DNA from 2 places in the Variovorax sp. LG9.2 genome. Region 1 is predicted to be linked to the other one. Evidence: predicted binding sites of a transcription regulator. Region 1 holds the regulator's gene; the other holds the start of a gene.
What was found. Region 1 encodes sigma-54, which starts transcription at its own class of promoters, with help from an activator protein. Its sites were predicted from a motif close to TGGCANGNAANCTGCTTT; they were not measured.
Positions count from the first base shown of each region.

Region 2: the regulator sigma-54 is predicted to act here: its motif matches at 2,107-2,124, upstream of nirB (nitrite reductase large subunit NirB).

Region 1 covers NZ_JASJXB010000028.1:11,197-16,150, reverse strand. The annotation lists gene QN413_RS21525 (thiol:disulfide interchange protein DsbA/DsbL) at 1-43, shown strand, start outside; gene lptA (lipopolysaccharide transport periplasmic protein LptA) at 144-890, shown strand; gene lptB (LPS export ABC transporter ATP-binding protein) at 890-1,669, shown strand; gene QN413_RS21510 (RNA polymerase factor sigma-54) at 1,803-3,416, shown strand; gene QN413_RS21505 (hybrid sensor histidine kinase/response regulator) at 3,426-4,954, opposite strand, start outside.
Region 2 covers NZ_JASJXB010000014.1:125,406-130,359, forward strand. The annotation lists gene QN413_RS15935 (ATP-dependent DNA helicase) at 1-562, shown strand, start outside; gene QN413_RS15940 (DUF3606 domain-containing protein) at 613-795, opposite strand; gene QN413_RS15945 (hypothetical protein) at 989-1,921, opposite strand; gene nirB (nitrite reductase large subunit NirB) at 2,344-4,890, shown strand; gene nirD (nitrite reductase small subunit NirD) at 4,911-4,954, shown strand, end outside.

The sequences.
Region 1 (4,954 bases):
GCAGGTCGCCAATTACCTGATCACCGAAGCGCGCAAAGGTTGAAGCTGTCACACGCGTTTTTTGAGAAGCCCGCTTCGGCGGGCTTTTTCGTCAAGGTCGTGTCAGTTGGCCGCATACAATGCGCAGCAAGTTTCGTGCCTCTATGACCCTGCGCTCAAAATCCCCCCTTCGCTCCTTTCGTTCTGCTTTCGCGATCACCTTTGGTGCATTGCTCGCCTTGGCACTCGGCACCGGCCTGCCGGCGCATGCCGAAAAGGCCGACCGACTGAAGCCGATGAACATCGAGTCGGACGCGCTGCGTTACGACGACCTGAAGCAAACCAGCGTTTTCACCGGCAAGGTGTTCGTCACCAAGGGCACGATCGTGATTCGCGGCGCCCGCATCGACGTGCGCCAGGACCCCGAGGGCTACCAATACGGCGTGGTCACGCCCGAGCCGGGCAAGCTGGCTTACTACAAGCAGAAACGCGACGCCCCGGGCGACGAGTGGACAGAGGGTGAAGCTGATCGCATCGAATACGACAGCCGCGCCGACAACGTCAAGTTCATCGGCCATGCCGTGATGCGGCGGCTGATCGGCACCAAGGTCAACGACGAAACCACCGGCCCGCTGATCGTCTACGACCAGAGCAACGACACCTTCACGGTCAACGGTTCTACCTTGCCGCCGGACGCCAGCGTCGCGGCCGGTGCTTCGGGTGGTCGCGTCAGGGCGGTGCTCACGCCGCGCGCTCCGGCGTCGGCAGCCGGTGGCGCCAAAGCGGCTCCGCCTGCGTCCGGTCCGGGCTCGGGTTCCAGTGCCGCGCCGGCCACGACGGTGCCCGCCACCCCCGCTGCAGGCTCCGGCCTGCGCCAGAGCACCACGCTCGGCGGAGAACCGCGCAAGTGATCGAAAACGCAGACACGATCGACGTCGGCAGCCGCCTCGAAGCGCGCGGCCTCAAAAAGACCTATGGCAGCCGAACGGTCGTCAAGGATGTGTCGCTCGGCGTGCAAAAGGGCGAGGTGGTCGGGCTGCTCGGCCCGAACGGCGCCGGAAAAACGACCTCGTTCTACATGATCGTCGGGCTGGTTCGCGCCGACGCGGGCGAGATCACCATCGACGGCGAGCCGATCGCGCACATGCCGATCCACAAGCGCGCGCGCATGGGTCTGAGCTACCTGCCGCAGGAGGCGTCGATTTTCCGCAAGCTCACGGTCGAAGAGAACGTGCGGGCCGTGCTCGAGCTGCAGCTAGACACCGACGAGTCCGGCAGGGCGGTCCCGATATCGAAGGCACGGATGGAAGAGCGGCTGAGCGAGCTGCTGAACGACCTGCGCGTCGAACATTTGCGCAACTCGCCGGCGTTGTCGCTGTCGGGCGGCGAGCGGCGGCGGGTCGAAATCGCCCGTGCGCTCGCCACGCAGCCGCGCTTCATCCTGCTGGATGAACCCTTCGCCGGCATCGACCCGATTGCCGTTATCGAAATCCAGCGAATCATCAGTTTTCTCAAAGAGCGCGGCATCGGCGTGCTGATCACCGACCACAACGTGCGTGAAACGCTGGGCATCTGCGATCACGCTTTCATCATCAGCGACGGGCAAGTGCTGGCACAGGGCACGCCTTCGGAGATCGTCGACAACGCCGAGGTACGACGCGTCTACCTCGGCGAACACTTCCGGATGTGAACTTGTTGCTCGCCCCCAGGTCGTCGCGCACTGCGTGTCGCTTCTTCCACCCCCTGACCGGGGGCAACACCAACAGCCCGGCAAAGCCGGTTCTGCGGTGTTTCTTGAACAGAGTGTGTCTGGCAGGCTGTCCGTGAAGCAAGGTCTTTCTCTTCGTGTCTCGCAGCATTTGGCGCTCACGCCACAGCTGCAGCAGTCGATCCGGCTTTTGCAGTTGTCCACGCTCGAGTTGAGCCAGGAAGTCGAGCAGATGCTCGACGACAACCCGTTCCTGGAGCGCACGGCCGAAGAAGCCGCACGCGAAGAGTTCGGCATCGACGTGTCCGACGCGCCAGCGCCGCGCGAAGAGCACGACAGCGACCGCCAGAGCGAGAGCGACGGCGAGTTCGCGCCCAGCGCGCTCGCGACCAGTGCCGACGGCGCCAGCACCGCGACCACCGCCAGCGAGACCGAAGCGCCGGCCGCCGAGATGTCCGACCAGGAGCCCGACTGGGGCGGCGACGGCACGGTCGAGATGACGCCGGACGATGGGGAATGGGGCGGCGAGGCGCCAGCCAGCAGCAACAACCTCGGCCCGAACGACGGCAGCGAGCGCACCGACGCCACCGAGCTCGCGCGCAGCCAGGAGTCGCTGCAATCCTTCCTGCACCGACAGGCACTGAGCCTGCGGCTGAACGAAAACGACCAGGCCGCACTGCGTTTTTTGATCGAATCGTTGAATGACGATGGCTATCTCGAAGACTCGTTGCCAGCGCTGGCATCGGGCCTCGCGGGCGATGACAACGACCAGTTCGACGGTCTCGTCCACCACTTCCAGGTGGCGCTCGGCCTGCTGCAAAGCCTGGAGCCGGTCGGCGTCGGCGCACGCGATCTCGGCGAATGCCTGGCAATCCAGCTGAAGGCGCTCGCCCATGAGAACGAGACGGCCGAAGAAAAGCAGATCCGCAAGACTGCGATCCTGATCTGCAAGCAGCCGATGGAGCTGCTCGCGCGGCGCGACTTCAAACGTCTGGCCACGCTCACACGCAGCAACGAAGAAGAAGTGCGCAGCGCGCTGCAGGCGATCGCCAAGCTGGAGCCCAAGCCGGGCCGCCGCTTCGTCGATGTCGAGCGCAACATCGTGGTGCCCGACGTGATCGTCACCCGCACCGGTCGTGGCGCAACGCTCAAGTTCCGCGTGATGCTCAACCCCGACGTGATGCCGCGTCTGCGCGTGCACGACATCTACGCCGGCGCGCTCAAGGCGCACAAGGGCGAGGGCAGCCAGGCGCTGTCGCAGCGGCTGCAGGAGGCGCGCTGGTTCATCAAGAACATCCAGCAACGCTTCGACACCATCCTGCGGGTGAGCAACGCCATCGTCGAGCGGCAGAAGAGCTTTTTCGTGCACGGAGAACTCGCCATGCGCCCGTTGGTGCTGCGTGAGATCGCCGACGAGCTGGGCTTGCACGAGTCGACCATCAGCCGCGTGACCACGGCCAAGTACATGTCGACGCCTTACGGCACGGTCGAGCTCAAGTACTTCTTCGGTTCGGCGCTCGGAACCGAAACCGGCGGCAATGCATCCAGCACGGCAGTGCGAGCGCTCATCAAGCAACTCGTGAGCGCCGAGAGCATCAAGAAGCCGCTGTCGGACAGCCAGATTTCCGACATGCTGAAAGAGCAGGGGATCGAATGTGCGCGGCGCACCGTCGCCAAGTACCGCGAAGCGCTGCGCATCGCACCGGCGAATCTGCGCAAGGCGCTGTAAGGCGTCGGTTTACCGCCGCGCCTGCAACAAAATCCCGCGCAGCTCCGCCGGCTGCACCGGCTTGCGCAACGCATGCCAGCCACGCTCGCGGGCCAGGTGCAGCGTCGCTTCATCGATATCGGCCGAGATCAGCGCGATCGTGAGCGACGGCTTTTGCAGTTGCAGGCGTCGCGCCAGGTCGATACCGTCGAGCTTGCCCGGCAAGCGGATATCGCACAGCGCGACGTCGATGGCCTGCAGGTCGGCGAGCGCCAGCGCCTCGGCCGCGCTCTCGTAGATGCGTGGCAGCGCCTGCCATTGGCGCAGCAGGGCCGCGAGGCTGTCGGCCACCACAGCGTTGTCTTCGACCACCAGCACCGCCAAGCCGGGCGCCAGCGGCATGGCGTCGAGCGCAGCGGTGCTGGTCGCCGCCGCGGTCGCGGCGCGTGCCGTGCGGTCGGGGTGCGCATCGCGAGGGGCCGATGGCAGCGTGAAGCCGAACACCGAGCCGCGTCCCGGCAGCGACCGCAGCGTGATCTGGACCCCCAGCCGCATCGCCAGGCGCCGCACGATGGCCAGCCCCAGCCCGTGCCCACGCTGTAGATTGCGCTCCACGTTCCCGACCTGCTCGAAGTCGCCGAACACCCGCTCCTGCGCTTCGCAAGCGATGCCGATGCCGCTGTCGCGCACCTCGATGCGCCAGCCGTCCGGCCGGCGCCGACAGGCCAGCAACACGCGGCCATTGGGTGCGAACTTGACAGCGTTGTCGACCAGATTGGCGACGATGCGGCGCAGCGCCACCGTGTCGGTCCACACGATGGCTTCGGCCGGGCAACGCACCCGCACCCGGCCGCTGCCTGCCTGCCGTGCGAACTCGTTCAGCAGCGGTGCGAGGGCGACCGCGGTCAACGTGAACGGGTCGGCAGCGGCCTCGATGCGACCGATTTCGAGCAGCTGGTTGGTCAAGCCTTCGAGCGCCTGCTGTGCCCGTGACAGCGCATCGACGGAGCCTTGCACCACGGCGGCGCTTTCGCCGGCGCGCAGTTGCTGCCGCAGCACTTCGGCCTGCAGGCCCATCGCCATCACCGGCTGCCGCAGGTCGTGGTTGGCGGCTGAAAAGAACCGGAGACGCTCGGCCTGCGCCTGTTCCGACGCGCGCAGGCCAGCCAGCGCCTGCACGCGCAGCGCGCTCTCGTTGTGGCGCAGGCTGATGTTTTCTTCGAGCTGGCGCGAGCGCTCCGACACCAGCTTCCACACCATCGCAAGCAGGCCGATGCCGAGGACCGCCGCCGTCACCATCACCGGCTGGCCGTAGGTGAGGCTCATCACGATCATCGGCACCAGCAGCAGCGAGATCGCCAGTTGCATCGCGGGCGTGTGATACGACACCGAGAACGCCGACGACAGCGTCATCGCCATGATGACGACGGCCAGCAGCAGTTGCACCACCGGGTCGGTCGGACTGAACAACAGTACGCCTGCCGCACCGTGCGCGGCCTCGTGTACTGCGATGCGAAAGGTGTGCAGGCGGAGCGCAGGCTGCAGGTTCTCGGGCGTCA
Region 2 (4,954 bases), on a different contig from region 1:
GACGCGCTACCGTGACCGCGATCGATCGCTGGAGCGGCTGACGAAGATCATCGCGGCGCAGTACCAGCAACGACCCGGTAACTACCTGGCTTTCTTCAGCAGCTTCGACTACCTGGACAGTGCGTGCGATGCGATGGCCGCGCGCTATCCCGACGTCCCTATTTGGGCGCAGTCGCGTGGCATGCGGGAGTCTGAACGTGAAGCCTTCGTCGCGCGCTTTGTCGCGGGCGGGCAAGGCATCGGCTTTGCTGTGCTGGGAGGTGCTTTCGGTGAAGGAATCGACCTGCCCGGCGAGCGTCTGGTCGGCGCCTTCATTGCGAGTCTTGGACTGCCGCAGCACAACGAATTGAACGACGTGATGCGCGAGCGGATGCAGGAGCGCTTCGGGCAGGGCTATGAATACACGTACCTCTATCCCGGCCTGCGCAAGGTCGTGCAGGCGGCGGGCCGCGTGATTCGCACCGAGCAGGATGCGGGCGTGTTGTATCTGCTCGACGATCGGTTCGCGCTGCCCGAGGTGCAGCGCCTGTTGCCGCCGTGGTGGCGCATCGAGCTCCGCTGACCGCGAGCGATCAATGAAGCCCTGCTTCGCGCAACGCGACGGCGCTTCGTTCAGCTCACGCCGAGATGCGTTCGCACTTCTTCTGCGGATGTGCCGACTTCGGCCACTGCAAGACGCAGCGCCTCCTCGGTTACCCCGAGCCGCTGGGTCCATTGCTCGACCGCAGCGATCTGGGTCACATCGACCGCCTGGCCGGGATTTGTCGGCACGACGATGTCATCGGACTGAGTCATGGTTTGCTCCTTCGTTTGCATGGACGCAATCTTCAGTCGCGCGATGCAGCCCCCAGGACAGACGCGTGCCACGGACCGTGCAGGAAAACGCCCTCACATCCCAAAAGATTGCTTCAGGCGTTGACCCGCGTAGTCCTGCGCTTCCTTGGCCTTTTGTACTACTGCGGCCATGGCCGGTGCGCCGGCGTGCCGACTAGCGGTAGCCCGCTTCGTTGGGGTTGTGGATGATCCAGATCAGATAGCCACTAGAGAAATCGCCCATGCCGCCGCCGGCAAAAATCAGCCGGCCCTGACCTTTGTAGGTCATTTCGAAGCGATGACGGTCGGCGCCGAAATAGAACGGAATCCAGGCCTTGCCGGTCATGTAGGCGCCCTGGTCGGTCGGCGGGCCAGCGAGGTCCGTGACCTGTCGCAAGGGCATTCCGATCTGGAGCTTGGTGAACTTGCTGCCGGGTGCCGGGTTGCCGGTGATTTCGCCTTCGTAGTCGTTCAAGCCCTTGACCGTGCGACCGCTGCCGGCCTCGACCTTGGACGAGTCCGTCACGTTGCCCTTGGCATCGATGCCGGGCTTGGCGCCTCCAGCGTAGGGCGCAGGCGCTGCGGCCGCAGCAGCAGGCGCTGGCGCGGCCGCAATCGGCGCGGCGACTGCAGCGACTTCAGGCGCGCAGCGGTCGAGGTCGACGATCTTCTGTTTGCTTCGGGGCAGATAGCGGTAGTCGCGGACCTTGGCGGTGACGGCGCCGCCCGTGTAGCCGGGCGCGACCGATCGGCACACGAAAAAGGTCTGGTCGGTGCTGTCGACCGCATACGCGCCTGCAGGCACGTTGTGCCCGGTGGCTTTGGCAAGGTCGACGCTGACCGACTTGCCGACCAGGTCCTGCTTCACCTGCTTGCCGGTGCCTTCACCGATGAGGTCCGACAGCGCTGCGTATTCAATGCCTTCGCGCACTGGCTTCACCGGCGCCGCGCGGGCGGGCGCTGGTGCAGCTGCAGCCTGCGCAGTCGATGCAGGCGCGTTGGCAGGTGCCGGCGAGCGCGTGCCGCAACCTGCGCAGAGCGCCAGGATGGCGGCGGCCACGGTCATCGCCGACATGGATGAAGTGGTCGAAGCGTTCGGAGTGGTCAAGGGGGCAAGAGGCCGGGTCGTCGGAGTCACAGTCATTCCTTTTGAGCTATCGAGCTGCGCATTTTGCCGATGTTGTCGCACGCCAAACGAGTTCCTGCCAAGTTGTCCGGTGCACCAAACCAAGGATTCACGCGCCAGAACAGCGCATGCCTTCGGCATTCAGAAGACTCATCGCGCAAAAAGGCCGGCATGGATGTTGCGTGATGTCCATCAGTGTTCCGACGGCACCGTCGCCGCGGCCAACACATTGCCTCCGCCAATGACGGCGGGATCCGAACGAACTGAGAGCATCGATGCTCGACTGTTCGTCTGTTCCAACCCGATTTGCATCCGCATCCAGCGAGCGGGGGCCGTGTCGACTCTGTAATGACAGCGTCGGCCACCGCTCCCTTTCACCGGACCGGCTGCGTGCAGGACACGACATGAAAATCGCAGTGATTGGCCACGGCATGGTGGGCCACAAATTTCTCGAACAGCTCCATGCGCTCGGTATCGCCGATGCACAGGTCACGGTGCTGTGCGAGGAGCCGCGCCCGGCCTACGACCGGGTTCATCTCTCTGAATTTTTTGCCGGCAAGACGGCTGAAGACCTGTCGCTGGTCGAGCCGGGCTTCTTCGAGCGCACCGGCTTCACCTTGCGACTGGCGGCTCGCGCAGTGGCCATCGAGCGCCGCGACAACACCGTCACCACCGCCGACGGCGAGGTGGTGCACTACGACAAGCTGGTGCTGGCCACGGGGTCGTCACCCTTCGTGCCACCGGTGCCCGGCCGCGACCGCCCCAACTGTTTTGTCTATCGCACCATCGAAGACCTGGAAGCGATGAAGGAATGTGGCGCCCGCTCAAAGACCGGCGTGGTCGTGGGCGGCGGCTTGCTGGGACTCGAATGCGCCAAGGCGCTGCGCGACATGGGCCTGGAAACGCACGTCGTCGAATTTGCGCCGCGCCTGATGGCGGTGCAGGTCGACGAGGGCGGTGGCCGCGCGTTGCGCAACAGCATCGAGGCGCTCGGCCTGCACGTGCACACCGGCCGCAACACGGTCGAGATCGTCGACGGCGCGACCGCACGGCACCGCATGGTGTTCGCCGACGGCACCTATCTGGAGACCGACATGATCGTGTTCTCCGCAGGCATTCGTCCGCGCGACGAATTGGCGCGGCAGAGCGTGCTGGCGATCGGCGCGCGGGGCGGCATCGCGGTCGACACCCATTGCCGCACCAGCGACCGCAACGTCTACGCCATCGGCGAATGCGCGGCGTGGAACGACCAGACCTTCGGCCTGGTGGCACCGGGCTACGACATGGCGCGCGTGGCCGCCAAGCACATCGCGGGGCAGGACGACGCCGCCTTTACCGGCGCCGACATGAGCACCAAGCTCAAGCTGATGGGCGTGGACGTGGCGAGCATCGGCGACGCCCACGGCAAGACGCCCAAGTCGCGCGCCTACCAGTACATCAACGAGCACAAGCAGATCTACAAGAAGATCGTGGTCAGCGAAGACGGCAAGCAACTGCTGGGCGCGGTGCTGGTCGGCGATGCCGCCGAGTACGGCACCCTGCTGCAACTCGCGCTCAACGGCATCACGTTGCCGGCCGATCCGGAGTTCTTGATCCTCCCGTCGAGCGACGGCAAGGCCAGGCCCGGGCTCGGCGTGGAGGCGCTGCCCGACAGCGCGCAGATCTGCTCGTGCAACGACGTCAGCAAGGGTCAGATCTGCGCGGCGGTGGGCGAGGGCGTCTGCACCGCCGCCGGCATGAAGGCCTGCACCAAGGCTGGCGCTTCTTGCGGCGGCTGCGTGCCGCTGGTCACGCAGGTCATGAAGATGGAGATGGCAAAGCGCGGCATGGCGGTCAACAACCACCTGTGCGAGCACTTTGCTTATTCGCGCCAGGAGCTGTATCACCTGGTGCGCGTCGGCGAGATCAAGACCTTCGCCGATCTGCTGGACCAACACGGCAAGGGCCTGGGTTGCGATATCTGCAAGCCGACCGCAGCCAGCATCCTGGCATCTTGCTGGAACGACTTCGTACTCAAGAAAGACTTGGCAAGCCTGCAGGACAGCAACGATTATTTCCTGGGCAACATCCAGAAAGACGGCAGCTATTCGGTGGTGCCGCGCATGCCCGGCGGCGAGGTCACGGCCGACGGCCTGATCGCCGTCGGCCAGGTCGCAAAGAAGTACGGCCTTTACACCAAGATCACGGGCGGCCAGCGCGTGGATTTGTTCGGTGCGCGCGTCGAACAGCTGCCGCCGATCTGGGAAGAACTGATCGCGGCCGGCTTCGAGTCAGGCCATGCTTATGGCAAGTCGTTGCGCACGGTGAAGAGCTGCGTCGGCTCGACCTGGTGCCGCTACGGCGTGGACGACAGCATGGGCATGGCGATCGAACTGGAGAACCGCTACAAGGGTCTGCGCACGCCGCACAAGATCAAGTTCGGCGTGTCGGGTTGCACCCGCGAATGCGCCGAAGCACAGAGCAAGGACGTCGGCATCATCGCCACCGAAAAGGGCTGGAACCTCTATGTGTGCGGCAACGGCGGCATGAAGCCGCGCCATGCGGAGTTGATCGCGTCCGACCTGAGCAAGGCCGAGCTGGTCAGGCTAGTCGACCGCTTTTTGATGTTCTACGTGCACACCGCCGATCGGCTGCAGCGCACCAGCACCTGGCGCGACAACCTTGAAGGTGGGCTTGACTACCTGAAGGACGTGCTCATTCAGGACACGCTGGGGCTCGGCGCCCAACTCGAAGCCGAGATGCAGCACGTGGTCGACACCTACCAGTGCGAGTGGAAGACGGCCGTCAACGACCCGGCCACGCGCCAGCGCTTTCGCTCCTTCGTCAACAGCGACAAGAAGGACGAGCACATCGTGTTCGTGGAAGAGCGCGGCCAGATCCGGCCGGCCCGTGCCGAAGAGCGCAAAGCGGAGGCCGAAACCTCTGCCGCCAACTCCACCGCCACCGCCTGAACATCCGAGGACATCTCACCATGACCACTAAAACTTTCCACTGGACTGCCGTGTGCGCGGCCAC